3 regions of the Cohnella algarum genome follow, and region 1 is predicted to be linked to each of the others. Evidence: riboswitches for the same ligand, from Rfam matches in the RefSeq annotation. Region 1 holds a riboswitch; each other region holds the start of a gene.
What was found. A riboswitch is a leader RNA that binds a small molecule or an ion and turns the genes downstream of it on or off. The one in region 1 is predicted to bind cyclic di-AMP.

Region 1 (10,575 bases):
CGCGCCGAAAACAGCTCCCGCGCTCTCTCCTGATCCATCGTCGCCGCGAAAAAACCGCCCCCGGCCCCGATCGTCACCGCCCAGCCGAGCGCCCCGTCGATCCACGCCGCCCGTTCGAACGCGCGGAGCGCCTCGGGCAGCGGCGTCATGGCGCCGTTCATCGATTCCGGCACGAACAGCTTGAACAGCTTTTCCTCATAGATCGCTTCGATCAAATCGGAATCAAGCTCGCCCGCCCTCTCCATCGGCCCGGAGCGTTCCCGCACCGAGCGTATCCAACTGTCGTCCTCCAAAAACACCGGCCTCACCCTTGTCGTTATAATCTGCAAAAAAACAAGCCTTAGCCCAGTATAATACCGGGCCAAGGCCGATGTCATTTCGACATATTCCCGAGCGTCGACATATTCCCGAGCGGCGGCCGCATCGCCGCCTGCCGCATTTTCCCGTATTCGGCGGCGACGAGGGCGTGCAGCCGGTTTTTTTCCGGAATTCCCGTCACTCCGGTCAGCGCGTGGGAGACGCCGTATTTGCGGATCAACTCCTGCAGCCTTACCGCTTCCGGATCGCCCTCGTAATCGAACATCAAGGCGGAGGCGATGGCGGAGACGAGGTGCGGCGCCTCGACCCCGAGCGCCAGCGCCTGGAGCGCGGGGCGAACGAGGCGGTCGTTCGGCGCCAGCTTGCGCAGCGGCGACCTTCCGACGCGAATCACTTTGTCGGCCAGCGCCGGATTGGCGAACCGTTCAAGCGTTTTGCGGATGTATTTTCGATGCTCCAACTCGTTAAAGCCATGCTTTCGAATGAGCATTTCTCCCGTTTCATGAAGCACTTTCTCGACTTTGGAGCGAAGGCGGGCATCCTTCAACGCTTCCTGAATCGTCCGATAGCCGGACAAGTAGCCGAAATAAGCGGCAACGCAGTGACCCGTATTTACGGTGAACAGCTTGCGCTCCGTATACGGCTCCAGCTTATCGACGACCTGAATGCCCCGAATATCCCCGATATCGCCCATATTGCCGGAACGATGAACGACCCATTCGAAAAAAGGCTCGACCTGCACCGCGAGCGGATCTTCGTTTTTTTGCTGCGGAACGATCCGGTCGACGATGGAGTTGGGAAAAGAAACGTAACGGTCCGCCCGTTCGCGGGACTGCTCATCCAGATGGCGGTACACCAGCTTCTTGAGCTGTGCGCTGCCCCCGACGGCGTTTTCGCAGGCGATGACGTTTAATGGCCGTTTGTTTTCCCGCAGGCGGAAAGCGATGCCTTTGGCGAGCGACTCCGCGATATGAGGCAGCGAAGAAGCGCCGACGGCCGTCGTGACCAAGTCCGCTTCGGCGATCGTTTGCCGCAAGGCTTTGTCGTTTTTGACATGGACGGCCGATACGTTGCGCACGACGTTCGTATCCCTGTTTTCGTTGGCCAAGGTGACCGTGTACTGTTTTCTTTGCTGCAGCAGCTCGATCTGTTTCTCGTTGCGGGCGACAAAACAGATCTCATACCCCGACTGCGACAACAGCAACCCGACGAGTCCCCTGCCGATATTGCCCGCTCCGAAATGGACGGCTCTCCTTGATTTCAATATCGTTCTCTCCTCTCCCTTATCAAAAACCCCAGCCTTTACGGTGAAAATAATATCTGAATTTTCAATTTATTGACGGTGCGGAGCTTTCGCCCCCGCCTCTAGGACAAGTTCGCCGCCGCCGGGTTTAGCGGACGGGCGAACCGGTCAAAAGCGACTCGAAGACGACTTCTTCCAGCGATTTGGCCCAGATGGCTCCCGGAAGCTCCGGAAACTCCAGGCTTTGCGTGATTTCGTTCGGGACGACGACGCAGCGCAGTCCTGCGGCAACAGCGGCACGCGCGCCGTTGGGCGAATCCTCGATCGCGACGGCTTCGTCGTTTGCAATGCCCATCGCTTCAAGCACCTGAAGGTACAATTCGGGATTCGGCTTGACCTCCCGGACATCGTCCTTCGTTCGAATGACTTCGAAATATTCCTTCAGATTAAGCTGTTCCAGGTGCCGGTCGATCCAGGCCCGATCCGAGCTGGAGGCCAGGCCGATTCGCAGGCCGGCCGCCTTGGCGGAATCCAGAAAATGCAGAATGCCGGGCCGGACGGCTTCCTGAAGCATAAGCGCCGCATGGCGTTCCTGAACGGAAACGCGAAACTGGTCCCGATCGATCGGAAGCTTCAATTCCGTCATCAAATATTCGTAAGGATTAAAGGCGTGCAAGCTCGTTCCGATGCATCCGGAGTACATCTCCAGGCTGAGATCGACTTCATACCGCTGGTAAGCTTCGCGAAAAGCGACGTACCAAGCGGTTTCCGTGTCGATGATCGTTCCGTCGAAATCGAAAATAAGAGCTTTGATCATGTTTCGCGGTTCCCTCCTTCATTTTCGCTTATCGTCCGAGAGCGGCGGAAAACGGCGGGAAACGGATATAGGAGAAAAAACAGGGGCCATCATAAAACAAAAAGAGCCCTACCGTGCGGGGGCCCTCACTCTACTTGGTTATAAGCAAAGAAATGACCCATCTCCTGCTGACGAGGTTAGCTGACGGACTCGGGTAGATGGTACCCTACGTTCATCGAAAAGACGAACGACTCGCCCCAAAAACTGGTTCCCCCGCTTCCCGACCTATATAGCCGGAAACTAAGCGTAGTACCACTATACCGTCTTATTTATCATTTGTAAAGGATTGTAAACGCTTAAGTCAGATTTTCTTACATAAATTTATCGCGGCAGTACAAGCACGGCCGCCTGCTTTCCGCTCGTTTGCACGGCCGTTTTTTTCGTTCCGGCGCCTTGCAAATCCTTGAGCATCGCTTCGAGCAGCTCCTTCGCCCGCTGCCCTTCCTTCGCGTTCGTCAGACGAACGACAAGCTGCACGGAGCGGCCCGACTGCAGCAGCTTCTCCGCCTGGCGGAGCTTCGTCTCGTAGTCGTGGTCTTCAATGTGCGGAGTGAGGCGAATTTCCTTCGTTTTAAGCGATTGCGCCTCCGCCCGGTCCTGCTTTTTCTCCTGCTGCCGCTCCTGCTTCGCCTGCCCCCGGGCAACCAGCTTGCAAGGGGCGGGCTGCTGAGCAGCGAGGCGCATACCAGGTCCGCCTTCAGCCGCTTCGCCAGCTCCAACGCCTCCGCGCGCGGGACGATGCCCAGCGCCTCTCCGTCCAGGCCCGTCAGCTCGACTTCGGAAGCTTTGATTTTCTCGTTCATGATCAGCATTCGCTCGTTCCCTCCGGCCTCGATAATGACTCGATTATAGCACCTATAACATCAAATTGATGCCCTCGAGCGCCAGCCCGATCAAAAAGCCGCATACCGCCCCGTTAACCCGAATCCACTGCAAATCTTTGCCGAGCTTGTCCTCCATCATCGCGATGAGCGTATCGTTGTCCAGCTTGTCCAGATTTTCCTGCACGAGCTTGCCGATTTTGGAGTGGTTTCGCTCGACGATTTGGGAAATTTGCGTCTGGGTCCAGTTTTGAAACGCATTCAACAGCTCCTCGTTGCCTCTTACCCGCTCGATCAGCTTCGCGAGCAGCGGCAGCGCGAAATCCCGCTCGAACCGCTCGCTATGGATCCATTCCAGCGTCCGGTCGCGAAGCTCCTCGATCCAGCGCCGAAGATAGGCTTCGGCGTCCCATTGCTCCAGAAGGCGCGACTTGGCGCCGTCAAGCTCCCGGATCAACGCTTCGTTGCGGTCCAGATCGATCAGCGCGCGCCGCAGCTCGTTAAGCAGCAGCACCCGCAGCGGGTGCCCCTCGTCGGCGGTCATCTCCCGCAGCTTGCCCAGAATCGCGCCCTGCAGCATGTAGCCCAGCTTGTCCTCGCTCATAAATCCGACGAACGCGTTGACAGCGAACCCCATCAAGCCGTTCACCTGAAGGTTTCCGAGTGCCGAAGCCGCCATGCTTCCGAGCTGGTAGCGGGCGGTATCCGAGGAAACGAGGTCTTCCGCCTTGTCCAGCAAAAAGTCCAGCGCCCGCTCCTCGTACCCCCGCTCCAAAATCTCGTTACGCAAGGCCCGCAGAACGGCGGCCGCGTCCGCCTTCTCCGCGATTCGCCGCAGCTCCCCCGCCGCAAACGCGGCCAGGCGCTCCGCAGGCAGATGCTTCAGCCCGTAGTCGCCGAGCAGGACCGCCGCGCGGACGATGTCCGGAAGCCGGCCTTCGGCGATTTCGAGCAGCTTCTCCCCGATGCGGAGCTCTCCCGCCTTTTGCTTGATGCTCTCTTTCGTCAAAAATTCGTTCTCGATGACATGAATCAGGGAACGGACCACCTTGTCCCGGTTGCGGGGGAGCAAAGCGGTGTGCGGAATCGGCAGGCCGAGCGGCTTGCGGAACAGGGCCGTTACCGCAAACCAGTCGGCCAGGCCGCCGACGAGACCGGCCTCGAAACCGCCGTGCAGCAGCGCCCCCGCCCAATGTCCGTCCGCCGGGAACGTCGCGAGAAACCCCGCTCCCATGATGCCAAGCGATATCGCCGCCGTATGTTTCGCTTCTCGTGCCATCGGTTGCTCCTTTTATTCCGGGATGTATAACTTCTATTTTACCCGGAATAACCTTCCATGATCAAAGGGCAGGGAAGAAGCCGCGACAGGGTCGTCCGCATGCCTTCAAGCCGCCGGCCGCCTCAAACGAGAAACATCGCGACGACGGTTGTGACGGCCAGGCCGATCAGCACCGGCTTCAGGTTGCGTCTGGCCAGCTCGAACGGGCTGACGCCGCAAATGGCCGCGGCGGGAATGAGCGCCCACGGCACGATCGTGCCGCCGCCGACCCAAATGGCGGCCACCTGGCCGAGCGCCGTCAGCGTCGCCGCGCCGGAGCCGATCGCCGTGGCGAACATGTTCGCCACGGAGCCCGCGAGCGAGATGCCGGAAAACCCGGAGCCGTCGAGCCCGGTGATGGCGCCGGTGACCGTCAGTGTAATCGAGCCGACGATGCCGTTGACCGGGACGGTTTCGGCCAGGGCAACGCCGAGGTCGTTGACGATGCCGTGGGAACCGGCCGGCAAGTGCGAGCCGAGCAGCTCCGCGAACGCCGCATCGCCCAAATAGAAGAAGGCGGCGATCGGAATGACCGGACCGAACACTTTAAAGCCGAATTGAAAGCCTTGCACGAGGTAGGACGTCGTCTCCTCCAGCCCTTCGCCGCGGTGGGCGAGCAGCGCGAGAACGATGAGGATGATGACGGCGGTGCCCCCGATCAACGCGGTGGCGTCGCCCCCCTGCAGGTCGAAAGCGAACATCGCGGCGACATCGGCCGCGAACAGCAGCGGAATGATCGCGGCCGCCCATCGCCGGACGCGCGGCGGCAGGGCGATCCGCTCGTCCGACGCCTGGATCGAACGGTCCGCCGAAGCGACCAGGCCGTCCCGCCACTTCCCGTTTTTCTGATCCCGCAGCATCATCCAGAATGCGGCGATCGTCGTGACGGCCCCCATGACGATGACGAGCGGCACGCTCGCCTCCATCACCTCGGATACCGGCAGACCCGCGGCATCCGCGGTCAGCTTCGGCGCTCCCTGGATGACGTAATCGCCGGAAAGCGCGATGCCGTGGCCGAACAGGTTCATCGCGATCGCGGCGCCGAGCGCGGGCAGCCCGACCCGCCGAGCGACCGGCAGCAGCACCGCCCCGATCAGCGCCACGCCGGGAGACGGCCAAAAAAAGAAAGAGGAAACGAGCATAATGATGCCGATTCCCCAAAACGCGATCGCGGGCGTTCGAATGAACCGCGTCAGCGGCGCGACCATCAGCTCGTTGATGCCGGTCTTGATCATGACGCGGCTCATCGACACGATGATGGAAATGATGAAGATCGTCCCGGCCAGCTCTTTTGTCGCATAAATAAAGCCGTTGAAGATGCCCGATACGGATCGAGTCAAGCTCTCGGTCGCGATCAGACCGAGCGCGAAGACGCCGATTACGCAAAGCATGACCGTGTCGCGCCGCCTGGCCATCAGCACCAGAATGAAGACGATGAACGCCAGATACACCCAATGCAGGGCCGTCAGTTCAATGTCCATCCTCGCATCACGATCCTTCTTCGGAAAGTGATACAGTGTATGTAGGCGAACAAAAATAAATGTATTTCGATAGTCGCGATGCTCGTATCGCGAAGGATCAAGCGGATCTCCGCGTACAGCTTGATTATGGAGCTGGTTTGGCGACTTGCGGGCCTTGTGCATCCGCCCGGAAACTGGTATTCTCCTGTTACCGATTCCTAAGGAGGCAAGCCCGGCCATGATCAATCGCAAGCTGCTGACCGATCCCGACTTTTCCGAGGCGCAAGAGCGGCGGGCCGCCGTCCGCGTGTTCAAAGACGACCATATCGTCGATTCCGGCGGCGTCATCGTTCGCTTTGACGAACGGACGGTCGTCGTCCAGTCCGGCGTCGGAGATCTGGCCTATCATTCCCGGGCCGGCTGCGAGTTTTTCGAATTGAGAAAAAGATAGGCACGCGCCCGGACAAGCGCTTGACATCCCGTTTTCGATCGTCTAAACTGAGAACAATAGTTCGCATCACCTTACGAGGAAGCACCTGTAGGGAAGCCGTTCGGCTTTTCCGGCAGGTGCTTTTTGCTTTGCCAAATTCAACGAATCGATTGGAGGAGTCAAGCATGAACTGGAGAAAATGGATTGCTGCAGCACTTTTCGTTTTCGGTTTGGTCAGCGCGTTCGCCCCCTTGTCGCACGCCGCGACGGTGCAATTTACGGCCGCGGCCCAAGCCAAGTGGGACAAGCTTCTCGCGGTAACGGAGAAGACGGAAGCCGCCAAGCTGCAGGCCGCGTATAACGGATTTCTTTCCTTGCAGAAGCAGACGGACAGCTGGGATGCCAGAATCAACGCGCTGCATTATAGCAACGATGAAGCGGTTAAAGTGGTCAAAAGCCAGATCAAGCAAATCAACGCCTCGCAGCTCGGCAAGCTGGAAGCGCAATTGAAGCAGGCGGAAACGAAGCACGACCCGCTGCTAAGCCGATATTCTTCGCTTAACAAGCAAATCAGCGCGGCCAATGCGATGAAGAGCAAGGAGCTGAAGAAGCTGCTCCAGACGCAGGCCAATTTGCTGAAGCCGCTCGTCCAATTGGCCAGGGAGGATATTAAAGCGAAGCGGGACGCTTTGAAGTCGCTCAAGGATTCGACCGGCAAAAAAGCGAAGCAGATTCGGGCCGTGCTGGCCGAAATCGACCCCGTCAAGGTGAGAATTCAAGCGGAGAAAAAGGCGATCGGCGCCCCCAAGAGCTCCGTTTCGACCGTGATGAAATCGCTGAATGCGGCCGTCAAGACCGGCAGCGCCAAGGACGCCCGCAGCGCGCTTGCCGGTTTGAACTCCCTTCAGCAGCAGATCGTCAATCGCAAGGAGAAAATTTACGGCTATGAGGAACAGATCGCCAATGTTATCGCGAAGGCCAAGCTGCGGCTTGCGGCTTCCGCCTGACGGAACTGCCGCGTTAAGACGACATGGTCCGGTCAACCGCATTCCAGCAAAATTTGTACCCGAATCCCCGCACCGTAACGATATAAGAGGGATTGGCCGGATCCGCTTCGATCTTTTTCCGGAGGTTGCTGATATGAACCATGACCGTTCTCAAGTCGCCTTCCTTGTCCCAGCCCCAAATATGCTCGTACAATTGCTCGACGCTGTAAACCTGATTATGATGGGAAGCCATGAACAGCAGCAGCTGCAGCTCCTTCGCGAACAAGGAAACCGGCTGATTATCGATTGTAACGACGCACCCGACCGGATCGATGCGGAGCCTTCCGTCCTCCCAGGTGTCTTTCGTCCGCGTGCGGCGCAAAAGCGCCTTGACGCGGGCCACGACGACGCTCGGTTCAAACGGCTTCGTAATATAATCGTCCGCTCCAAGCTCGAGCCCTTCGACGATGTCGTCCGCTTCCTTTTTGCAGCTCATCAGAATGATCGGCATATCGGAACGTTTTCTGACCCATCGGGTCAATTCCGTCCCCGTCGAGTCCGGCAGCAAAATATCGGCAAGCAGCAGGTCCGGCGTCGCGTTCCTGCATATGATCATGGCTTCGGCGATGCTTGCGGCGGCGGTGACTTCGAAGCCTTGCTTGCTTAAATAAAGGGAGACAATTTCGCGGATGTCTTCATCGTCTTCGACGACGAGTATATGACCGTTCATGCGTTTACGCTCCTTCCTCTTTCGGCGAATCCGTTCCTGCGCGCACCCATCGGACGGGGACGCCGAAACGGAAGCGGCTCCCGGTTCCCGGCTTGCTTTCCGCCGCGATCCAGCCCTTGTGCCGAATCATGATTTCCCTGCAAACCGCAAGCCCCAATCCCGTGCCTTGCGCCATTTGACGGTGGCGGTTCGTCCGGTAAAACCGTTCGAATATTTTTTCCGTCTCCGTCTCGTCGATTCCTTCGCCGTTGTCGGCCACGCTGACGACCGCCGCGCCCCATTCTTTGCCGACGGCCCGGTATTCGATCGCCATCCGGATTCGGCCGCCTGGAGACGTGTATTTGACGGCGTTGGACAACAGATTGGACACGACCTGCTCGATCCGCATCGGGTCCAGCTCCGCTTCGGCGCTCCATCCGTCGATGTTCGCGCCGTCCGGCTCTACCCATTCGAAATGGCGGCCGCTTGCCGTTATCTCGGATTCGTATTTGTAAAAAAGCTGCTTGAAAAACACGCCCGTATCCGTCGGCCGGAACGCAAACTGGATCTGGTCCGTTTCCAGCTTCGTCAGTTCGGTCAAATCGTCGATCATCAGCTCGAGCATCCGGGTACGGTCGTGAATCTTTTTCGCGTATTTCAAATAGTCGTCGGTTACGACTCCTTCCATCATCGCGGAAGCGTAGCCTTTGATTGAGGTAATGGGAGTTCCCAGTTCGTGCGAGATGTTGGACAGCAGCTGACGGCGAAATTTTTCCATTCCCGACAGCTTTTCGTTGGCCGATTCCAAACGCAGATTCGATTCGCTCAATTCCGCCGTCCGCTCCGCGATTTTGCGCTCCAGCGATTCGTTGGCCGACTGAAGCTGCGCCGAAAGCTGTTCCGCCTCTATCGCGGTCCGGGAAAACCTCAACCACATGTTGATCGACTGCGTCAACAGAAAAGCCAGCAATCCGTATGGAGCAAACTGCCCTTTGGGGATGATTTGGTTATAAAATAAAATGTCCAGGACGACGGCAATGCTGAACAGAATGAAACCGGCCAGGTTGATCGGAAAGGTGGCCTTGCGTTTGTACGTCCCGATGACGAAAAACGCGAGACAATAGAAAAATACCGGCAGGACGATGCCCAATTGAAAGTGAAGCATGAACAGGGTATATATTTTGGCGGGCGTCAGCAGCACGAAAGCCGTAAACAAGATGAGCGCCGCGAAAAAAATCCCCGCCGTCACGGAACGCGCGCGCGTCGCGTATTCGTTGCGCACGAACAAAATCATCATGAATAAAGCGACCGAAACCGATATGTATTCCGCTTTTACGGACCATTCCCAGGCCAGCCAAGGGAAAGCGACGCTTGCCACATGCTCGCCGAGCACGACCGTCCGGACGGCGATGGCCAGGCAAACGATTCCGAAATACAAAGACGACCGTTCACTCCTCGATACGGCGAACAGTCCGAGATGAAAAATCCCCATAATGACGAGAATGCCCGCGCTAAACGCCTCGGCGCCGAATTTCGCCGTCCGGCTAGCCGTCATTTGCGAAGCGTCCCCGAGCCGTATTTCGTCCCAGATCCCGCCTTTGCGCTGAACGAAATTGGATACTTGCACAAGGAGTTCGTTGCGGCCGGCTTCCGGGCGAAAGGACAGCACTTGCGGATTTTCATCGGGGGACATCAATTGTTCGGACGGTCCCACGACGCCCGCTCCTCCGATCGGAACGCCGTTAACCCAAACACGGAAGGCGCTCGCTACGCCGCTCGCGTATAGCGCCAGCATCGGCGGCGGTTCTTCTTCGGCAAGCTCGAAGGTCAGCCGGTAAGTCGCAACCCCCTGATCGGGCAGCGGATTGCCGTCGGGCAATCGGTTGCTTCCCCACGTGGACGGGACTTCGACCGCAAACGGAACGCCCGCTCTGCCCTCGGCGATATCCTGCGGCGACAGCAGCTCGTTCCAATAAAGCTCCCATTCCCCGTTCAAGGAAATCGCGCCGTTCTCCTTCGGATTCCACGGCGACAAATCCATGAACGCTCCGTCGGCTTCCATCTCGGCCGAAGCGGCCCGGGCGGGCAAGGACCAAACGGCGATGGCAAGCGTGCAGACGAGGAATGCGATAAGGACGCTACGGTTCATGAACGCATGTCCACCTATGCAAATAGAATGTCTGCTACCAGCTTACCATTCCTGCATTCAATCGACAATCACCGCGTATGTTCAAGCCTATTCGACTTATTTTCTATTTATTGTTAATATTAAATGATTCTTACTTTTAAAACCGAAAAACCCAGACCGTGTTATACTTCCACTCGTACAAGCCGTCAGGCAAAAACACCAATCGGGAGGAACGTATGACACATACAGAAAAAAGCAAGACGCACGTAATCAAGAAGACGGTAATCGCCTTTACCTGTTTGTTGA
Region 2 (10,575 bases), 1.4 Mb from region 1:
TCCGGTCGTAAAGGTTCGAATCGGTGAGCAGCGCCTTCGCCCGTCCGTAAACGGCTTCTTCGTCCGTTCCGGCAAGCTCCAGCGTGCCCGCGTCGACGCCCTCCGGACGCTCCGTCGTGTCGCGGAGGACGAGCACCGGAACGCCGTACGACGGCGCTTCCTCCTGCAAGCCGCCCGAATCGGTCAAAATGAGGTGCGCGTGCGGATAAAAATTGTGCAGCTCCACGACGTCGAGCGGGTCGATCAGCTTGATGCGCGGATGGCCGCCCAAAATCTCCCGCGCCGGCTCCAGCACGGCCGGATTCGGGTGAACCGGGTAGACGACCGCGATATCCTCGAATTCGTCGACCAGCCGCCGGACCGCCCGAAAGACGCGGCGATGCGGCTCGCCTTGCGATTCCCGCCGGTGCGCGGTCATGAGCACGAGCCGTTTGCCGGCGGCCCATTCGAGCACCGGATGGGAAAAGTCGGACTTCACCGTATATTGGAAAACGTCCGTGATCGTGTTGCCCGTAATATAAATATCTTTTTCGGGTTTGTTTTCCTTGCGGAGATTTCCCGCCGACCAGTCCGTCGGGGCGAAGTGCAGGTCGGCCAGCACGCCGGTCAGCTGGCGGTTCATTTCCTCCGGGTACGGCGACAGCTTGTTCCAGGTGCGCAGGCCCGCTTCCACGTGCCCGACCTTGATCTGCTGCATGAACGACGCATAGCTGGCGAGGAACGTCGTCAGCGTATCGCCGTGCACGAGCACGATATCGGGCTTCGCTTCCCGGAGCACCGGCTCCAGCCCCTGCAGCACGCGAATCGAAATGTCGTTCAGCGTCTGGTTCGCCTGCATGATATCGAGGTCGTAGTCCGGCTTGATCCGAAACACTTCAAGCACCTGGTCCAGCATTTGCCGGTGCTGCGCGGTCACGCAGACGATCGGTTCGATCTCCCCGGGATACTTCTGCAGCTCGAGAATGAGAGGCGCCATTTTAATCGCTTCAGGGCGCACCCCGAAGACGGTCATTACTTTTACCGCGCTCACGTTGTTCGATTTCCCCCTCCAAGACCTTTCTTTTCCCCGCGGTTACTTTGTGCCGTAAAGACGGTCGCCCGCATCCCCGAGACCCGGCACGATGTAGCCGTGGTCGTTCAAGCGTTCGTCGAGAGCGGCCACGTAAATGTCGACGTCCGGATGCGCCTTCCGTACCGCTTCCACCCCTTCGGGCGCGGCGATCAGGCAGACGAGCTTCGTCGGGCGGCATCCGCGTTTTTTCAAAATGTCGATCGCCGCGTTCGCCGACCCGCCCGTCGCCAGCATCGGATCGAGCAAAATGAGCTCGCGCTCCGTCACGTCGGACGGCAAGCTGACGTAATATTCTACGGGCTGCAGCGTCTCCGGGTCGCGGTACAGGCCGATATGGCCGACTTTGGCGGAAGGAAGAAGCTCCAGCATCCCGTCCACCATTCCGAGCCCCGCCCGCAAAATCGGGACCAGGCCGAGCATTCGGCCCGCGATGACGCGGCCCTCCGCCTTCGCCACCGGCGTTTCCACCGTTACCGTCGCAAGCGGAATGTCGCGGGTAATTTCGTAGGCGAGTAAGGTCGACAACTCCTGCACCAGCTCGCGAAATTGCTTCGTGTCTGTATTTTTGTCGCGAAGAAACGTAATTTTATGTTGGATCAGCGGATGATCGCAAACAAAAAGACTGCCCAAAAGATCCCTCTCCTTCTTCCGATCTCACTGCCCGTCCATTATATCATTGTCTCCCCCCGCGCGCACTCCATCCTTCCCGGAGATAAAGGACGAATTTTGCGGGCCGTTCGCCGGACCCGGGCGCGCACCCATTCGCGTCCGGCCGCATAGCATACTGCAACAAGCGCTGGGAGGAATGCTCATGAGCGTCGGCTCGCCGAATAGCGGCCAAACCGTTGTTTACAGGGCGGAACAGCAATGGTGCGATTACGCGAAAAAGACGAGGCAGCGGCTAAGCGATATTTGCGGCAAATGCATGAACCGCCCCGTCCGCGTCCAGACGATCGACGGCCATACGTACGAGGGAACCGTTGTCGGAAGCGACTCCGGACACCTTCACCTGATGGTCCGTCCGATGCCGAACGACTACCGGTTTTTCGGACCGTTCGCCGCGGGCGCCATTATTCCGCTCGTCCTGTACGAACTGCTGGTCATTACGCTGCTCATCTGACGAAAACCGCGTCCGGGCTCGCCGGTTTCGCCCCGCTTCCCGGGCGCGCTTTCCCCGCCCCGCCGCTTTGGCCGGGCATGCAATTTCTGGTATTGCGATTGCGGTTCATGATTTTCTCCGTTCTGACAAACCTTATGAGAGTTGCTGCAGCGCAGCGCGCCGCCTCGGCAGCTCATCAGCAAAGGAGGAACGGAAATGGCCGATGGAACCCGGCAATCTTCGGCGAGTTTGCGGGACGCGCGGCAGGAATGGCTGCTCCTTGGAGTGAACGGACTGTTCGTCAGCGCCAACGCGCTCTCGTCCACTTTCGTCAACGTCTATTTATGGAAAATAAAAAACGACCTCACGATGATCGGCTGGTTTGCCGTCGTCCACCAGATCGTGATGGCTTTGACGTTCTGGCTGGCGGGGAAATGGGTGAAGGAAGGGGACAAGCTTGGCGCGATAAGGATCGGCATCGCCGTTGCCGCCGCCTTTTACGGCCTTGTGCTGCTGCTCGGCCCGAGCGCCGTCCGCTTCATCCCGCTGCTCGGAACGGTGCAGGGCATTTCGTCCGGCTTATTCTGGCTCGCCTACAACATCATTTACTTCGAGGCCACCAACCGCGATTCCCGGGACCGCTTCAACGGCCGGGCGGGTCTCCTGGGCTCGGGATCGAGCATGCTTGCGCCGTGGCTTTCGGGGATCGTCATCGCCCGTCTGGGCGGCACGTACGGCTACCGGCTTATTTTTTCCATATCGGTCGGCGTTTTCATCGCGGGGGTGCTGCTGTCTTTTTTGCTGAAAAGGCGTCCCAGGCTCGGCAGCTACGAGTGGTCGCTCGGCCTCAAGCGCCTGCGGGATCGGAGCAATCCATGGAGGACCGTCACTCTCGCCATGGTCGCCCAAGGCTTGCGCGAAGGCATCTTCGGCTTTATGATCACGCTGCTTGTGTATATCTCCACCGGAAGCGAGCTTCGTCTGGGCAATTATACGCTGTATACGTCCGCCGTCGGACTCGTCAGCTTCTGGCTCATCGGTCGAATGTACAAGCCCGCGTATCGAAAATGGGGGTTGTTTTCGGGAGCGCTGATGCTCAGCCTGGCGATTTTGCCCCTGTTCTGGAACGTCGGATACGCGACGCTGCTCGTCTTCGGGATCGCCACCTCGCTGTTTATGCCGCTGTATACGATACCGGTCGTCTCGTTCGTGTTCGATTTGATCGGCCAGGACAAGGAAAGCGCCGAACGCCGGGTGGAATCGGTCATCACCCGCGAACTCGCCCTCAATGCCGGTCGGTTGATCGGGACGATCGCGTTTATCGCCGTCGTTTCCTACCGTCCCTCTCCGCTTGCGGTCAACTGCCTGCTGCTCGTCTTCGGCAGCTCCCCGCTGCTCGTCTGGTGGCTGCTGCGCGGCAAGCTGGGCCAGCCGGCGGCGCCCGCCCCGTACCGGCGGACAAGGTCCGAGAAGCCGGAACGCCGGCGTTCCCGCCTCCCGAGTCCCGGCTAAAAAACGCAAAAAACCTCCTAATCCGCTTCATGACGGACTAGAAGGCAAGGCGAATGGCCGCCGGCACCGGGTCACCTTCGCTTGACCCGGCCGAAGCCGCCTATCTTCGTCTTCGGAGCTTTCGACTTCCGGGGTTTCGTCCAGCTCGACGACGACTTGCCGCTGCTGCCGCTTCCTTCGCTTCCTCTCGTAATGGTTCCCGCGGAGCCCGAGGAAGACGACGAACCGTCGCTCTTTTTGCTGAACAGCCCTCCGGAGCCGACGCCTCCCGTATCTGCGGTCGCGCTTCGCTTGAAAATCGACCCTTTCTTCTCCACGGTCAACGGCGGTGCCGCTTTCGTATCGTTTGCGGTCGGCGCGCGATACGAGCCGCTCGCGGGCGGGTTCGTCGTTTTGCTTGAATATCCCCGATAGTTGCCGTAACTTCTCGTTTTCGAGTCGAAAAGATCGCCGATCAGGCTCGCAAGCAGGTACCCCTCCAGAAAGGACGGGCTGTAATTTTGGCGGACGTACTCGGCGCTGTCCACTTCGACCAGCGTATCGTCGGGTTGATCCGGGTCCTGCTGCACGTGGATGATCTGGTCGGCGTAAACGAGGAACATGCGCTCCGCATCCTCCGCCGACATTTGCTGCGGCTTCTTTTGCTCCGCGAGCGCATTCGCGACTTCGGGCACGGTTTCCCCCGCGGCGCGGTATACGTAGGACGTTTGGTTGCCTTCCCCGCTGACCGACTCGAGCGGATACGTCTGCTCGACGTTGACGCTGCCGCAAGCGGACAAGAGCCCGATCGCAAGGCTGAGGATGACGGCCAGGTTCAAGTACCGCGTCCACCGCGGGAGGGACGCGTTCATTGCGCCGTCCCCCGAAGCCACTCGACATCGGCCGGAAGGACGCTTTCACCCTCGTAAAGCATAAACCGGCCGTCCTGCCACTCGACGCGCAGCAGCTTGCGGTTGTCGGATTGATATTGCCACACGTACAGCTCCCCGCCCGTTTCGGAAAAAGGCGTTTGGCCGGCTGCCGAAATCCGGGACGAGTAGCGCTCTTCCAAATGATAATGAATGCCGTCGAGCTCGATTTCGGTCGGCACCTCGTCGATCGAATCGAGCCGCCCGTCAATCGCCGAGTAAAGGCCGAATTGCCGGGTCGCCCGCTCCTCGACGGACAAATAACGGACGGCCGCCCCGTCCCGCAGCGTCAGCCACACCGCATTGCGGCTAAGCGGCTTCGTTCGGCCCGCCACCTGGTACGTGACAAGCGATACTTCGCAAACGTCGCCCGGCCCGAGCGACAGCACGCTTTTTTCCGCTTTCGGCGGCTCCGGCTTGCGAATCAGGTTTTTCACGCGTTTCAACAAGCTCATCGCTGGCAGCCTCCTTTCTTATCCATTATAGGCAGGCTCCGATAATAAGCGCTCCGACCGCATGCAGCGTGCCGGCGATCAGCCCGTGGCCGACGATTCCGTTCTTGACGCCTTCCGCCAAACGCAAATCGCCGATCGCCCCGAGCGCCCATTCGACCACCCGTTCCAGCACGAACAAGATGAGGAAAGATACGACGGACACGAGCAAAGCTTCCGCCAAATGATCGGACGTCGCGATCGAACGGGACAGAATATACCCTTGCGCTCCCAGCTTCATGACAAAGCGAACGATGACGGCGTTGTTCCCCTTCTTCATTTCTTCCATGTCCTTGTACTTCGTCAGCAGGGAGTCGGCCCCCATCAAGACGAACAGCAGAACGGCGCCTGCCGCCGTCCAAATCAGCGTCCCTACGATTTCGTTGAACGTCAACGTTCCGTCTCTCCTTCCGATTGGCGAACTTGCGCATCGGTTTATTCAGGGCGATAAAAAGAAGGAACCCCTCGAGGGGGCTTTTACCTTCATTCGTACTTTTTCAGCAGCGCCGCCAACTCGTCTTCGACCTCTTTGTCTTTCCCGAGAGCCGCAATTTCTTCGTCAAGCGACTTGCCTTTCGCGCCGTTGAGCTCCTCGGTCGCTTCGGCGTGGGCTTCCATTTGCATAACCTTGTCTTCCATGCGCTTGAGCCCCGCGAGCGCCGTATCGGAACCGAAGCCCGCCATCGCTTTGTTGATTTCGGCCTGCGCTTTGGCTGCGTTCGCCCGGGCGACGAGCGTTTCGCGGCGGTTTTTCAGGTCGGTGTACTGCTTGCGCATCTCGTCGAGCTTCTCGCGCAGGCGGTCGGCCGAGGCCTTGTTTTGATCGTAGCTTGCCTTGTACTCGGCAGCCTTCTGGGCCGCGGCTTTCTTCTCCTCGAGCGCCCGGCGGGCAAGATCGACGTTCTTCGCCTGAGCGGCGATGTTCGCTTGCTCTTCGCGTTTCTGAACGAGCGCTTCCTGCTCCTCGTACAGCTGCTTGAATTTCTTTTCCAGGGCGATTTGGGCGGCTACCGCTTTCTCCGCGTCCTCCAGATCGTCCTGCATATCGCGCAGGTATTGGTCCGTCATCTTTACCGGATCTTCAGCCTTTTCGATCAATGCGTACACGTTGGACAGCGTCAAGTCGCGAAGCCTTTTGAAAATGGACATATTCGCGTTTCCTCCTTAGGGGGTTCCCCGTGCCTTATAACCAATAGTACGTGGGGGAGGACTTTGGTTTCATGCCAGGACGGCCCTTCGACAGAAAAACGGCTTTCTCCGCCGCCGTACGGAGAAAGCCGCCGATCGGAACGACGATTCGCTGCCGTCAATCCGCGATGATGTGGTTGGCCTGACGCCGGGCCGCGTCTCCCGGGCTGTCGTCGAAACGCTTCCCGGGCGCGGCCGTTTCGGGAACCGGCCAATACCGCTCGCTTCCGGGAAGATCGTCGAACCAGACCGCCGAGGGCGGACACTCCAGCATCATGAACTTGCCGTATGGGTAGTGCTTGGACTGGTGGTATTTCAAGTAAGCCTTGCGGTTTTCGACCGCGAGGATTTCGATTTTGCCGGACGGATGGTTCATCGCCAGCTTCACGCTCTTGCCCGGGACGCTGGTCGAGGCCTTGGCCCCTTCCACAAGCTCGTATACCCGGCCGAGCGGCAGCGAGAAGCGGTTGTCGCGATCCGGCGGATAAATATAAAACCCGTCCGGCGCGACGCCGGCGCCTGCCAGCCGGTCGAGCAGCGACCGGAGCGTTCCCGAACTGTCGTTCACGCCCCTGAGAATCGGCACGTGGCCCATGACGATCGCATGAGCTTCCCGAAGCGCCTGGAAAGCCCGGCTCGCCTCGGGGTCACCTCGCGCGGATGATGAACCGTCGCCATCACGAAAATACGCCGCTCCGGCTTGGAATATTCGCCGATCAGTTGCAGCAGCGCCTCGTTCTCGCTGATCCGCTTCGGATTGAACAGCGGCAGTTTGGAATGGATGCGAATGACGCGAACGTGATCGATGCGGCAAAGCCGTTCCAGCACGTCGCGAAGCGCCGCGCTCCCGATCGCGAGACCGTCGCCCCCGGCCAGCGCCACGTTGTCGATTTCTTTGCGCCGGGCGATGTAGTCGATTCCCGCCGCGATCTCGGACAGCGCATCCGCGGGCTCGCCCCGCAGCTCGCGCACGCGAACGGCATCCGGCATGCGAAGCAGCGCCGTATTGCGGTAGATGTGCCGGCAGCCCGGCGCGTCGTACCTGGCATCGTCGCAGGATCCGTCCGATCCGCCGCAAAATTTGAGCTGACCGGTCGAAGGAACGATCAATCGCCGCAAAGGATCCGCCGGATCCTTCCAATCGATAAGGCTCATGTAATATTCGTTCAGACGAACGCCTAGCTTGCCGAGAATGGGGGGCAGCGTTCGATTCTCTTGGCCGGGAACGGCTGCGGCGCTGCCGACGTTGTGAAAAGATCTGGACGATGACATCCGAATTCCTCCTTCTCCCAGTGTATAGGCTCCGGCCGGCAGGGGACGCAAAAACCCCTTGCGGCAAGGCGGAAAGCACGCTTAGCCAGCGAGGGGTCGCAAAAGACAGAAAAGACCCTCTAACAGGGTCAATAAGTACGATGTATGCAAGATGCATTGACCCATCCACTGCAGACGAGGTTAGCTGACGGACTCGGGCAAGATGGTACCCTATGACGCCTCATCGGCGCCAATTAGCCCCAAAAGATTGGTTCCCCCGCTTCCCGGCCGTTACGCGCGGGAATTAAGCGTATTATCAGTATACACGGCATCATGAAGAAAGGTCAAAATTTTTTTTGCAAAAAGGCCTGCGCCTTGAAATTTTATGATTTTTTCCGTCTTTTGAACCACCATACGGCGACGGCCAGGCAGCCGAGGGCCAGCAGCGCGTACACGACATTGGAATATACGTCCATGTAACCGACGATCGTCTCCCAGGAAGCCCCCACGGCGGCGCCGATCAGGACGAGGGCGACGTTCCAAATAAGCGAGCCGACGGTCGTCAAAAAAAGAAACAGGCTGAAATTCATCCGGGTGCTTCCGGCGGGGATGGAGATCAGGCTGCGGAGCAGCGGAACCATCCGGCAAAGGAAAACCGTCCATACCCCGTATTTGGCAAACCAGTCGTACGATTTGTGCACGTCGGCGGGAGTCAGCCGCAAGATGCGTCCCCACTTGACGATAATGCGCTCCATCCGGTCGCGGTCGATGATAAAGCCGATGTAGTACAGGAGGACGGCCCCGACGACGGAACCGATCGTGGAGGCGATGACGACGCCTACGACGGTCAGGTTCGTGTAAGTCGTCATAAACCCGCCGAACGTCAAAATCACTTCCGAAGGAATCGGCGGGAAAAGATTTTCAAGCGCGATCAAAAGAAAGACGCCGAAATAGCCGAAATCGTTCATCATATTGGTAATCCAATTTTCCATAGGTTTCTCCCCTTGCTCCGTATACTAGAATAAATGCTTTCGCAACGTTCGATAAATAAAGGCGTCGAGCAGCTTATAGACGAAAAACAGGCAGACGAACGACGCGCCGTAAGCGGCAGCGATCGATTCCGCGAGGAGGATGGCCAGCGATTCGGACGGAAACACCCCCTTCGTCAGTTCGATCAGAAGAACAAGGAGCGCCGCGCATGCTGTCCATCCAAACAAATAATAGTGAGCGTGCAGTTGAAACAGATCCGTATGCTTGGACAGCCTCAGCAATTCTTTTACCTGAAACTGCGAGATGGCCTCCGCCGTCGCCTGCCGTTCGGATTTTCCCTGACGGATCAAATCCTGCGCGTAATCCTCCAAGTAGTTCCTTAATTCCGCCTTGTCCTCGGCGCCCATCGCCAGCTGTTCCACATACGCTCCGATATCGTTCATCTTCCGGTACATCGCGGCAAGGCGAATGTGGCCGACGTAGTTGACGCCGCTCCACAATACGGCGAGACCGAACGCGACGGCATACCCGACCGCCAGCCAGAACTGATCCTCCGGATTGTCGACGAGGTCGATGTAGCCAACCGCGGCGCAGACGGCCAGGGACACCAGCAAAATCCAGCCGAATTTCAGATCGCCGATGCTGAACGCTTTTCTTAGCCAAACCATGCCCCTTCATTCCCCTCAAATAAATCGACTGACGATTTCGTTGGTCTGGCGCCAATCCTCGATATACTTGTTCAAAAGCGCCCTTCCTTCGTCGGTGATCGAATAATATTTCCGCCTGCCCCCGTGGGTCTGGTCTCCCCAGTAGGAAGATACCGCGCGCTGCTTCTCCAGCCGTTTCAGCGACAAATACAGCGTCGCCTCCTGCAGTTCGAACGCTCCCGCCGTGCGTTCCTTGATCGCCTTGGAAATTTCGTAGCCGTAGTTGTCCTGGTTCTGGATAATCGAAAGGATGAGAAGATCGACGGTCCCCTTCAACATTTCCGTGTTCAAAATGGCGTGCCCCCGCCCAAACATTACTTAATATATTTAGGTACATGGCTATCATAAGGGAAAGTACTTAAAAATGCAAGGTACTTATTTCGGGCCGCGGTAAAAAAAAGGGGCTGCCCCTTTCGGCCTGTCGCGACCTTGGGACAACCCGATCGAGGGCGGCTTGTTGCGAATGGCAGGTCGAGATGAGTCGTCACGACTCAACTGGATCGTTCGCATGCGTGCGGGGACGGAGAGATGAGTCATGGTTACTCAAATGAGTGCGATGAGGGCGGCTTGTTTCGCTGGCCGTTCGAGTTGAGTCGTCACGACTCAACTGGATCGTTCGCGTGCGAGCGGAGGCGGCGAGATGAGTCGTGGTTGCTCAAATGAGGGCGGCTTGTTGCGAATGGCGGGTCGAGATGAGTCGCCACGACTCAACTGGATCGTTCGCGTTCGTGCGGAGGCGGCGAGATGAGCCGTGGTTGCTCAAATGAGGGCGGCTTGTTGCGAATGGCGGGTCGAGATGAGTCGTCACGACTCAACTGGATCGTTCGCGTGCGTGCGGAGGCGGCGAGATGAGTCATGGTTACTCAAATGAGGGCAGATAGGCTTGCTCGGGCTCTCTGTCACGCGGGTGAAAAAAAGGCGGCCCGCCGGGCCGCCTTTGAGGCATCAATCGAATCAGTATTTCAAATTCGGATAAAGCGGGAATTGCTCCGTCAACTCCGTAACCATCGCGCGCGCCTTGTCCAGAACGGCTGAGTCGTCCTTGTTCTTCAGCGTCAGGGCGATGACCTCGCCGATCGTTTTCATCGCTTCGGCGTCCATGCCGCGCGAAGTGACGGCCGGGGTGCCGATCCGGATGCCGCTCGTGACGAACGGGCTCGTCGGGTCGAACGGGATGGCGTTTTTGTTGACGGTAATGCCGACCGAATCGAGCACGTGCTCGGCATCTTTGCCGGTGATGTTCAGGTTGCGCGTATCCACCAGCATGAGGTGGTTGTCGGTGCCGCCGGACACCAGGTTCAGCCCTTGCGACAGCAGCTCGTCGGCGAGCGCTTTCGCGTTCGCGACGACGTTGGCC
Region 3 (10,575 bases), 2.0 Mb from region 1:
TCCGCCAACTATGTCATGGTTCCGCTCCGGTTCATCAGCGAAGCGACAGGCCGCTTTGTCAGCTGGAACCAAAGCGAGAAGCTGATCAATATCGTGACGACGGATCTTTCCCAATTCGTCGACGCCTTTAACGGCGGCAAATTCACCTACGTCGGCGAACAGAAGGACGGTCTATGGGAAGGAAAGGGAAGGCTGGTCTATCCGAACGGAATGACCTTCTACGAAGGCGACTTCGCAAAAGGCAAGTTGGAAGGCCAAGGGAAGTACTTCGACGACAAAGGCTTCGTCGTATACGAGGGCGGCTGGAAAAACAACTTGATGGACGGCTCCGGCAAGTGGTACTACGGGGACGGAACGTTGAAATACGAAGGCGAATATAAAGCGGGCAAAAGGGAAGGGAAAGGAACGTTCATTTGGCGGGAAGAGGAGGCCGAAGCCGTTAGCAATCCCTTGGCCGAGGACGAAGCGAAAACGGGAGACAATACGTACACCGGCTCGTTTGCGAACGACAAGTTTTCGGGACAGGGGACGATCGTTTGGGCGGACGGCTCGACGTACACCGGTTCTTTCCTGGACGGAATGATCCATGGAACAGGCGAGTACGTATGGCCCGACAAGTGGAAGTACGTCGGCGAGTTCGCGTTCGGCGCTCGCAGCGGATCCGGCGTTGTCTACGACGAGAACGGGCAGGAAGTTTACCGCGGCCAATTCAAAAACAACGAGTATGCGCAATAGAGGGAATCAACGAATTAACGAATAAAAATATGATACAGATTGACGCAATAAGATGTTGACCGGCGGACATCGCAAGCAGAGCGAATTCGCGAGCGGCCTTGAACTCAAGGCGCGCTCCGCCTCATCGCTTCATGCTGCGATGTCCGCGGTTTTTCCATTTGAACGAATCCAGAGTCAGGTGACCGAAAATGCTGCACGAAGAGAAACGGATCGAGGTTTGCAAGCGGTTTCTCGAACTTCACGGATGGATCGACATCCGATCGCGCGGCTACAGCATGTTCCCGTACATTCGGGAGGGCGACTCGTGCCGTTTTTTGGCCCTGGAGAAGGCGGACCGGTCCGCCTGCCGGCCCGGAGACGTGCTGCTGTTCGCGACCGGGGACGGCCGGCTGATCGGGCATCGGCTGCATCGCGTCGAAAGGGCGGAACATGCCTATCGCTATCGGTTGAAAGGGGACACGAATCTTCAATACGACGAACCGATCGAAGACGGGCAAATTTTGGGCAAGCTCGTTTGGATTCGCCGCGGCCGCCGCATCAGGAAGGCGAGCGGCTTCTTCGCGTTCGTTTGGAGCTGGTCGATGGTCCGGTTTCCTATCCTTTCTTGGCCGCTGAGAAAAGCGGCTCTTTTGGCATCCCGAAAAAGCGCCGTTTAATTCCCCGCGTTTTTCCCCTCCCGCCCCTCCTTTTCGCATGCGATTTCGTTGCGATTCCGATCGCCGACCGCGTTTGGCGACGTTTATTCCCGAAAAAACGACAATTTCGCTCGATTTTTCTTGACAAATTTCGCTCTCCTCGTTACCCTTTCTTTGATACAGTTAGTATCGCGGATCATGCGGGGACAAAAGGAGAGAAGGTCCATGAAGCAAGGGGTTCGGTTTTTTTGCGTGCGGTGCAATCAGTCTTTGCCCAAGGAGTCGGCCCATCGGCTGTTTTTGACCGGATTTTACAAAATTCACGTTCCGCTCGGCGTTTGCCTGAGCTGCGAGGCGGTCGAACGCGCCAAAAGGGGTGAGGAGCTCGCTTCCGGAGAAAGCTGAAACCGACGATTAGCCCCGAGGCCAGTCGCGAAACTTAGCCCTAAGGCTAGTGACGGTCGGGCATAAATGAACTATTTTAAATAGGTGCTATCGATTTCGCATGCAGGAAAATGGAGGGGAAACGATGTCTCAGGAACCAGTCGTCCGGCTGCAGGAAGTGACCAAGCGCATCGGCGGCCGCACGATCATCGACCGGGTTTCGCTCGACGTGTATCCGGGAGAAGTGTTCGGCTTTCTCGGTCCGAACGGGTCGGGCAAGACGACGACGATCCGCATGATGGTCGGATTGATTTCGATTACCGGCGGGGATATCTCGATTGCGGGACACAGCGTAAAATCGTCCTGGCAGCAAGCCGTCTCCAAGGTCGGCGCCATCGTGGAAAATCCGGAGATGTACAAATTTTTGACCGGGTATCAAAATCTGGTGCACTTCGCCCGCATGAATCCGGGCGTCACCAAGGCGCGGATCGACGAAGTGATCGAATTGGTCGGCCTCAAAAACCGGATTCACGACAAGGTGAAAAAATATTCGCTGGGCATGCGGCAGCGCCTCGGCGTAGCGCAGGCGATCCTGCACCGTCCTTCGCTGCTGATCCTCGACGAGCCGACGAACGGTCTGGATCCGGCGGGCATCCGGGAGCTGCGCGATTATTTGCGCGTGCTGGCCCGGGAAGAAGGAACATCCGTGTTCGTCTCGAGCCATCTGCTTTCGGAGATGGAGCTGATGTGCGACCGGGTCGCCATTTTGCAGCAGGGCAAAATTTTGGACATCCGTTCCATCGGAGGAGCTTCCGGAGCGTCCGGAGCGGCGGAAGACGTGCTGTTCGAGGTCGATCATCCCGATGCGGCGCTCGGCGTTCTCGAAGGCCAGGGCGCGGGAACGATCGTCGACGGGTTGCTTAGCGTAACGGCGGACAAAAGCATGGTCGCGGCCGTCAACCGCCGCTTGGTGGAAGCGGGGATCAACGTCTACGGCATCCGCAAGAAAACGAAATCGCTGGAGGACCAATTCCTCGAGGTGACGGGGAGTGATTCGATTGGCTAATTTCTGGAAACTCGTGCAAAATGAAAACATGAAAATTTACCGGCGACCCCGGACGTGGATCATGATGGCCTTCATCGTGCTGACGCCGCTGCTGATGAGCGCCCTGATCGCGTTCATGGACGGCACCGAAGGCTATACGAACTGGGATATGATGATGGTGGAAACGTCGGTCGTCTTCCAGCTGATCACCATTTTCGCAGTCGTCAAGGGAGCCGATTCCGTCGCCGGAGAGTTCACGTGGGGAACGATCAAGCTGCTGCTGATTCGCCCGTGGAGCCGCTCGGCCATCCTGCTCTCGAAATTTATTTCGCTTGTGCTGTTCGCCCTGCTGTTCAGCGCGCTTTGCTTTGTCGCGACGTTTGTCATCAACGCGGCGATCTTCGGATACGAAGCATCCCCGGCGGGATTCATTCCCGAATCGTCGCCGCTGGCGGGCGGGTCTCCGTGGGCGTACGCGGCAACGGGATATTTGCTGTTGTTCATTACCCAGCTCGTGATTTTGACGTTCGGATTCATGCTGTCCGCGGCTTTCCGCAGCAGCGGGCTGGCGATCGGCTTGTCGATTTTCCTGCTGCTGTCGGGCAGCATGCTCAGCGGCCTGCTGTCGTTGACGGACAAACCCTGGGTCAAGTTCGTGCTGTTCCCGCATCTGCAGTTGACGAATTATTTGGACGGGGGCAACGGGCCGCTGCCGAATCACCCGACAACGTTCGGCTTCTCGCTCGCCGTGCTGGCCGTTTACTTCGTCATTTTCAACCTGATTTCCTGGACCGTGTTCCGCAAACGCGACGTGGCGGGCTAAGGAAAGCCATTCGTTCCGGCCGTCCCTTCGGGCAGGCAATCGCCGCCGAACGGGACGGCTTTTTCGCGTTGGCTTCGTCGGCGGTCAGACCGCCTTTTTGTCCCGTTTGCCCGACGATTCCGCCGATGGGTCCGCTTGCGGCCCGGCCGGCGCCGAAACCGCGGGCTGAAGGCGGGCGGCGGCGCCTTCGGACGGCTCCATTCGAACGGTTCCGTTGAAGCAGCCGCCCTCGTGCACGATAAGCAGGGCCGTCTGCGCATTGCCGTCCAAATGCCCGCCGGGAAGTATGGTCAGCTTGCCGCTCGACCAAACGTCGCCGAACACTTTGCCGGCAATGGTGACGTCGCGGGCCAGAATGCTGCAGCGGGCGATGCCCGTTTTTCCGATGACCACGTTTCCTTCGCTTTCGAGTTCGCCCCGAAATTCGCCTTCGATGCGCAGGCCGGTCGGCGTCTTGAGCGCGCCTTCCGCTTCGGTGCCCGCACCGATCAACGTATCGGCGGCGCCCTTCGGGCTTTTGGACTTATTGAGCATGGCCGTCAATCCTCCTTTGCGATATAGGGCAGCGGATTGACCGCCTCGCCGTCCTCGACCACCTGAAAATGCAAGTGCGGCCCGGTGCTCCTTCCCGTGTTGCCGAGCCGGCCGATCTGCTCGCCCTGCCGTACGGCATCCCCCTGCTTCACTTCGATTTCGTCCAAATGCAAATACCACGATTCGATTTCGCCGCCGTGGGCGAGGATAATATAATGGCCGCGGGAGCCGTCTTCGCCCGTTTCTTTTACGGTGCCGCTCCCCGAGGCGTAGACGGGATCTCCGATTTCCCCGGAAATATCGACGCCGGCATGCAACGCGGATTTTCCCGTAAACGGATCCTTGCGGTACCCGAAGCCGGACGATAGCCGCTTCGAATCGGTCGGCCACGCGGAAGGAGAAAACGAGGTTTCGTCCGGTTCCGAGGTTTCGTCCGGCGGCCGATCGGAACCGGCCGCGGCGGCGGCGTCCTCGAGCGACAGCTTGGCGACGGGAGCGCCGCCGGCTGCAGCGGCCGAGGAGGCCCCGCTGTCGCGCCGATCGAAGGCCGCGTCCGGCCGCGGCGTTTCGCTCCGCAGCCGCATGGAAGCCTTTGCGGCGGCGGCTTCGCCGGCCAGGCGGTCCAGCTCCCGCTTCAGCAGGGCGAGTTCCTTTTCCTTGGCCGCGAGCGCGGACGACAGCGCGCCGGCTTCCTCGGCATGCTTGCCTTCGAGCGCCCGCAGGCGAAGCTCCGAGCGGGCCTCGAGGGCGATCAGAGAGCCGGCTGCGGCCAAAACGGCCGCGGCCGGCAGCAGAAGCATCGTCCTGCGGGAAAGATGATATTGTTTGGCCGAACGGCTCGGTTCCGGAATGACGAGCAGCGACCATTTGACGTTTTTTTTACGCTTGGCCATTTCCTCTCCTTTCCAGACCGAAGATTTGGGGGATTTGCCGATTTGAGCGCTCTATTGCTATTTATTCTTGCAAGGTTATGAACATACCTGAAGTTTTTGTTCGAAAAGGCCGACGAAGGCCGGCCAGGCCCGAGTCCAAGCTATGCGAGCGGAGCGCTTTAGGGGGGGCGAGCCGAATAGGGAGCCGGATGGGGTTGGCTGTGCGTTTTGCCGCTCCTGTTCGCACTGCAGTCGGCGACGCCGTTCTGTGCTTGAATATCGCCGGCCTCGCGTTCTATTATTTTGCGGCCCGCGATTATCGCAGGAGGATTTCGTCCGGGATTTGCGGGACAGCCGCGAAGTCGATCCGGAAACGTTTCGACGCGGTTCGCGGCCCGGGCGCTTGCGCGAATGCTGTCGCCTTTGCTGCGCGCGGCGCGAATCGCTGGCGGCTCGGGCTACAACGTGGAAAGCGACTGAAGCACGCGCCCGAGCGGCTGGGGCTTGCAGCGGCCGATCAAGTCGCCGACCGTCTCCAGCCGCCGCACGATATTGCCCAGGTGGAAGTCCCCGGGCTTCACGTCCCGGCGGACTTCGTCGCGGGTGAGCGGCGTCGATACGGGCGCGCCCGGACGCGCTCTGGGCGTGTACGGAACGGGCAGCGTGCGCCCGGGATGGTGCTGCAAGTAATCGAGATAAATCAACGTGCCGCGGTCTTTTTTCATGCGGGCGACCGTGAACATGTTCGGCTTCATGGCGGTTAAATATTCCGACACGAATTTGCCGAAAGCCCGCAGCTCGTCGAACGTCGGGCCGGGCTCGATCGGCATGACGACCTGCACGCCCGTCGCTCCCGACGTCTTCGCGACCGCTTCGAGTCCGAGCCTGGACAGCATGTCCAGCACGGCGTCCGTCGCTTCCATAAGGCGCGGCTCCTCCTCGACGGACGGATCGATATCGAGCATCCAACGGTCGGGCAGCTCCTCGCCGATCCGCTCGCACGACACGTGGAATTCGAGGCTGTACAAGCTGCCGAGCCAGACGAGCGTCGGCAGCGAATCGAGCACGATGTACTCGATCGATCCGTTTTTGGCCGTGCGGACGAACGGCGGCGCGGGGCGCGGGCAATTTTTTTGATAAAAGGACGTCTCGCCGGCGATGCCTTCCGGATACCGGATCGTCGTCAAATATCGTCCCTGGCTGTGCGGGAGCAAATACGGCGAGAGGCGGGCCAGCGTTTGAACATAGTCAAGCTTGGTAATGCCGGACTCCGGCCATAGCAGCTTGTCGGGGTGGGAAACGTTCAGTTCGTCCTTGCCCATCGTTAACGTAACGTTTTGCGGCATCGCTTTCTCCTCGTCTGTCCGGCGGATTGTCGGCAACCGGCCTTTTCCGAAAATATACGCCAAAATCGGCCGTTTTATCCGCCGGAACATTTTCGCCGGCATGCACAAGCGGCGTTTTGCCTGCATAAACCGAACATAGCGGGAGCAAGGACGCGGCTTTGCCGGATGACGGAGCTTCGCGTTTTTCCTTCCGAACGTTTTCGAAAATGAGGTGAACGCCTTGAGCAATCCGCTGACCGCCGCCGTATTGCTTCTGCTTGTGTTCTGGACGGGAACGGCTCTGTTCATCGCCGTGCATCCGGAATGGTTCCGGAGCTGGGTGCATCGCTTGAGAGGAACGAAGGAGCCCGAAGGAAGAACGTACCTGCCTTATCGGATCGGAGCCCTCGTTTGCGGAATTGCGGGCTTTTTGGGGTTGTCGTGGATTGGGTGAAAATCGAAAGCCGGATTTCGATGCCGATGGCGAAGCGGACGAACGGATTCGGTTAAGCCGACATGAAAAAAAAGGCTGCGCCCCGCCTCATGCGGCTGCGCAGCCTTTTGCTTTCGTCGCGGCGATTAGCCGATAAACATTTGGACCCATACGCCGTTGTAGTAAGCGACCCCGATCTTCGTGAAGTTTTGGCCGAGGATGTTCGCTTTATGGCCGGAGCTGTTCATCCAGGCGTTCATGACTTCCGCGGGCGTTCTTTGGCCCTTCGCGATGTTCTCGCCCGCGTAGTTGAACGACACGCCAAACTGCTTCATCATGTCGAACGGAGAGCCGTACGTCGGCGAAGTATGGCTGAAGTAGTTTTTATTGTACATGTCCTTGGCTTTGGCAAGAGCGACTTCCGACAGCTTGCTGTCCATCGCAAGCGCGCCGAGGCCGGCTTTCGCCCGCTCCGCGTTCACCAGCTTGGCGACTTCCGCGGCGTATTGCGATGTTTGGACGGTCGAGCCCGAGCCCGGGTTCGTGGTGCCCGGATTCGTCGTGCCGGAGCCGTTGCTGCCGGAACCGGCGTTGCCCGAGCCCGCGCTGCCGGAGCCGGCATTGCCCGCACCCGATCCGGCGCTGCCGTTCGATCCGCCGCTCGCATTGCCGGAGCCGGCGTTCGAGCCGGAATTGCCGTTGTCGGCGGACGGCGCGGACGGAGCCGTCGGCTTCGTCACGGTGCCTTGCGACAGGCCTTGCTTGATTTGGTCGAGCAAGCTGTCCAGATCGATGCCGTTAAGCAGACCGTTCAAATCGGAACTATTGATCGTATATTTGAAAGTATGCACGCTCACGTCGGCATTGGATGCTGCGGATGCAGCGCCGGCCGGCAGCGACAAGGCCGTAACCAGAGCGCCGGAAAGAGCCAGAGTACCCCAACGTTTGCTTCCCTTCTTGAACAAAAAGCATTCCTCCCTTTGTTTTGCCTGCGAGGTTAGCTGACGGGTTCGGGTCAAAGAGCGCCCCTGCCGCAATAGCTTCGATTAGCGGCTTCACCCCGAAAACTTGGTTCCCCCGCGTCTGCTCTGCAGACTTTGGCTTTGGAACGCTTAACATTCTATCAATCTTCCGACTCTATTTCATTCTATAAATAATGGTATGGAAGCGCAGGAAAAATAAGACGCCGCGTACAAAATGGCGTCCCGGATAGCCGCTGAGGGCGAAAAATTCGGGCACATTGGCCGGATGGCGGGGCGAGCGAGGCGATGAGGGCGAAAAATTCGGGCGCATCGCCGGATCGCGGGGCAGCGAGCACAGCGACATTTGATTGAGCGTGACCCCGGGTACGGATGCGTCATCCGAAATAACGGTCGCGAGAGACCGTTATTCGAGGAATTTCCCGAACTGCGGGCAAATAGCGGCCCCTGGAGGCCGCTATTATGTCAGAGCGAGGCAGTAAACGGCATCCACCTTTCGGGAGAACTCGGCGAGCAGCGTCAGCCATACGCCCGCTTACGGAGCCGTCTCCTTCGTTTTGCGCCCACGGGCCGTCCGCCGCTTCGGGGCCGCCGGAGCTTCCCCATCCTTCGCTGCCCCTTTGTCCGCCGGAACGGACTTCACCGCTTCCAGGCTCGCTTGCAGCGCCGACATCAAATCGATGACATTGGTTCTCTCGGCGGCCGGCGCGGTGACGACGTCCACGCCTTTGCCCGCGACTTTGCGTTCGATCGCCTCAAGCATCGCCACCCGATAATCGTCCGTATATTTGGTCGGCTCGAAAGGCGCGGACAGCTGCTCGATGAGCATTTTCGCCATATCGAGCTCCCGGTCGTTCACGTTCGCTTGCTGCGGCAAATTCGGAACGGCCTGGAGCGACCGGATTTCGTCCGGGTAGAACATCGTTTCCATGCAAATGCAGTTATCCACCGCCCGGATGGCGGCGAGGCTGCTTTTGCTCCGAATGGCCACTTTGGCGATGCCGATCCGTCCCGAATCCCGCATCGCTTCAAGCAGCAGGCTGTAGGCTCCCGCGCCGGCCTGATCGGGCGACAAATAGTACGTTTTTTGAAAATAAAGCGGATCGATTTCTTCCAGGGCGACAAAATCCAAAATTTTGATCGTTCGCGTATTTTCCGGCTTTACGGCCTCCAGCTCCTCGTTTTCGAACAGCACGAAATGCCCTTTCTCATATTCGTAGCCCCGAACGATTTCTTCCCATTCGGCCGGACGGTCGCAATGGGGGCAGCTGCGCGTATACGAGATGGGAGTCCCGCACTCCTTATGGATATATCTGAGGTGAATGTCCTTATCTTCGGTTGCCGTAAACATTTTCACCGGGACGTGAACGAGGCCAAAGCTGATGGCTCCTTTCCACACGGTATGCATCGCGATTTCACTCCCATCCGAAACGTTTTTGATTTTGTTATCCTCCCCGCGTTTGCATCAAATCAAACCCCTCGGGGGAACTTAAAGCAAGTTTTTATTGTTTCGCTCAAGGAGGGGAAAAGGACATGGCGGAAAATCCGCAGCAAACCGATTCCATTTACGAAGGCAAGGACGAATACGACATGGATGTCGACCGAATGATCAACGAAGGGCTCGGCGGCGGGCAAGTGACGGTCCACAACGGACTGATCGAGGAAACGACGACCGACACGATGGAGGAGGACAGACCCTGATGGACGTCAAGCGGGCGAAGCAAATTTACGAATCCGAAGACATGTTTGCCGTGCAATTGGGCGGAAAATCGGTATGGATCGAAAATGTCGACGTCGCGAACGAAATGGCGACCGTGCGGGTCGGATCCGACCCGCTCAATACGCTGACGGTATCGGTGGAACGGCTGGAAGAGGGCCGGCCGTAACGTCGGGCTTTTGAAAGCGGTCTTTCCGAATGGTATGATAAGGAAGAGCAATCTTTCAATCTTCATTACCATGCGGAAGGAGAATTCACTATGTCGTACGATATCGTCATTATCGGCGGAGGTCCCGCGGGGGCGAGCGCGGCCATTTTCACGTCCAAAGCGGGGAAAAAAACGCTCGTCATCGACAACGATCAAAGCGTAACGAGACGGGCATGGCTGGAAAACCACTACGGAGCCGCGAACATTAACGGGCCCGATCTGGTCGAAACCGGCAAAAAGCAGGCGGCGCAGCACGGAACCGAATTCGTCACGGACAAAGCGGTAAAAATAACCGCCGGCGACGGCTTCATCGCCGTCGAGACCGAGGGCGGAGCTTCGTACGAAGGGCAGCACGTCATCGTAGCGACCGGCATGTTCGCCGATCTCGCGGAGGCGAGCGGCATTCGCACGAAGCCCGGCACCGAGCCCCGCATCAAGACGATTATCGATGCCACTCCCGAGGGGAAAACCAGCCTCGACAACGTCTGGGCGGCGGGAACCGTTGCGGGCGCGAGCATGCATACGATCATTACGGCGGGGGACGGGGCCAAAGTCGCGATCAACGTGATCAGCGAAATGAACGGCGAGCGTTATGTCGACCACGACGTGATGAAGCAAGCGTAAATTCGATCTTTCCGCTTTCGCGAAACCAGGGACACGAGTCTCTGGTTTTTTCTTTTTTCGTTCCAATTCAACCCGGCCGAATCGCCTAACTTTGGGGTTTGATTTTTAACCATAAGCGTTTTAAGATTTAGGCATACAAACGAATATTGTAGGAGCTGCGCCTATGCAACACGATACCGGACACTACAATGATTTCTTGGTGCTGTTCTCCATAACGATCGCGCTCGTTTTTTCTTTTATTTCATTGAACATCCTCCATC

Region 2: another riboswitch for cyclic di-AMP. It lies ahead of JW799_RS05305 (hypothetical protein); the one in region 1 lies ahead of JW799_RS11620 (HAD family hydrolase).
Region 3: another riboswitch for cyclic di-AMP. It lies ahead of JW799_RS02665 (CAP domain-containing protein); the one in region 1 lies ahead of JW799_RS11620 (HAD family hydrolase).

The regions. Positions count from the first base shown of each region.
Region 1 covers NZ_JAFHKM010000002.1:2,535,657-2,546,231, reverse strand. The annotation lists gene JW799_RS11630 (acyl-CoA dehydrogenase family protein) at 1-293, opposite strand, end outside; gene JW799_RS11625 (mannitol-1-phosphate 5-dehydrogenase) at 374-1,582, opposite strand; gene JW799_RS11620 (HAD family hydrolase) at 1,710-2,378, opposite strand; cyclic di-AMP (ydaO/yuaA leader) riboswitch at 2,529-2,674, opposite strand; partial or broken gene infC (translation initiation factor IF-3) at 2,739-3,229, opposite strand; gene JW799_RS11610 (DUF445 domain-containing protein) at 3,273-4,517, opposite strand; gene JW799_RS11605 (hypothetical protein) at 4,640-6,037, opposite strand; gene JW799_RS11600 (hypothetical protein) at 6,255-6,467, shown strand; gene JW799_RS11595 (coiled-coil domain-containing protein) at 6,632-7,453, shown strand; gene JW799_RS11590 (response regulator transcription factor) at 7,467-8,162, opposite strand; gene JW799_RS11585 (sensor histidine kinase) at 8,167-10,290, opposite strand; gene JW799_RS11580 (C40 family peptidase) at 10,506-10,575, shown strand, end outside.
Region 2 covers NZ_JAFHKM010000002.1:1,162,496-1,173,070, forward strand. The annotation lists gene wecB (non-hydrolyzing UDP-N-acetylglucosamine 2-epimerase) at 1-1,030, opposite strand, end outside; gene upp (uracil phosphoribosyltransferase) at 1,073-1,702, opposite strand; gene JW799_RS05270 (LSm family protein) at 1,884-2,192, shown strand; gene JW799_RS05275 (MFS transporter) at 2,388-3,683, shown strand; gene JW799_RS05280 (DUF4247 domain-containing protein) at 3,755-4,534, opposite strand; gene JW799_RS05285 (DUF4178 domain-containing protein) at 4,531-5,046, opposite strand; gene JW799_RS05290 (DUF350 domain-containing protein) at 5,072-5,476, opposite strand; gene JW799_RS05295 (PspA/IM30 family protein) at 5,566-6,231, opposite strand; gene JW799_RS05300 (hypothetical protein) at 6,389-6,865, opposite strand; gene JW799_RS05305 (hypothetical protein) at 6,835-7,542, opposite strand; cyclic di-AMP (ydaO/yuaA leader) riboswitch at 7,697-7,842, opposite strand; gene JW799_RS05310 (DedA family protein) at 7,905-8,513, opposite strand; gene JW799_RS05315 (permease prefix domain 1-containing protein) at 8,538-9,179, opposite strand; gene JW799_RS05320 (PadR family transcriptional regulator) at 9,195-9,509, opposite strand; gene JW799_RS05325 (serine hydroxymethyltransferase) at 10,173-10,575, opposite strand, start outside.
Region 3 covers NZ_JAFHKM010000002.1:542,333-552,907, reverse strand. The annotation lists gene JW799_RS02710 (copper amine oxidase N-terminal domain-containing protein) at 1-735, shown strand, start outside; gene JW799_RS02705 (S24/S26 family peptidase) at 924-1,391, shown strand; gene JW799_RS02700 (hypothetical protein) at 1,596-1,775, shown strand; gene JW799_RS02695 (ABC transporter ATP-binding protein) at 1,900-2,820, shown strand; gene JW799_RS02690 (ABC transporter permease) at 2,813-3,622, shown strand; gene JW799_RS02685 (bactofilin family protein) at 3,707-4,156, opposite strand; gene JW799_RS02680 (M23 family metallopeptidase) at 4,162-5,049, opposite strand; gene ligD (non-homologous end-joining DNA ligase) at 5,487-6,374, opposite strand; gene JW799_RS02670 (hypothetical protein) at 6,595-6,807, shown strand; gene JW799_RS02665 (CAP domain-containing protein) at 6,933-7,751, opposite strand; cyclic di-AMP (ydaO/yuaA leader) riboswitch at 7,758-7,899, opposite strand; gene ku (non-homologous end joining protein Ku) at 8,302-9,174, opposite strand; gene JW799_RS02655 (hypothetical protein) at 9,300-9,467, shown strand; gene JW799_RS02650 (H-type small acid-soluble spore protein) at 9,467-9,652, shown strand; gene JW799_RS02645 (FAD-dependent oxidoreductase) at 9,743-10,315, shown strand; partial or broken gene JW799_RS02640 (sensor histidine kinase) at 10,479-10,575, shown strand, end outside.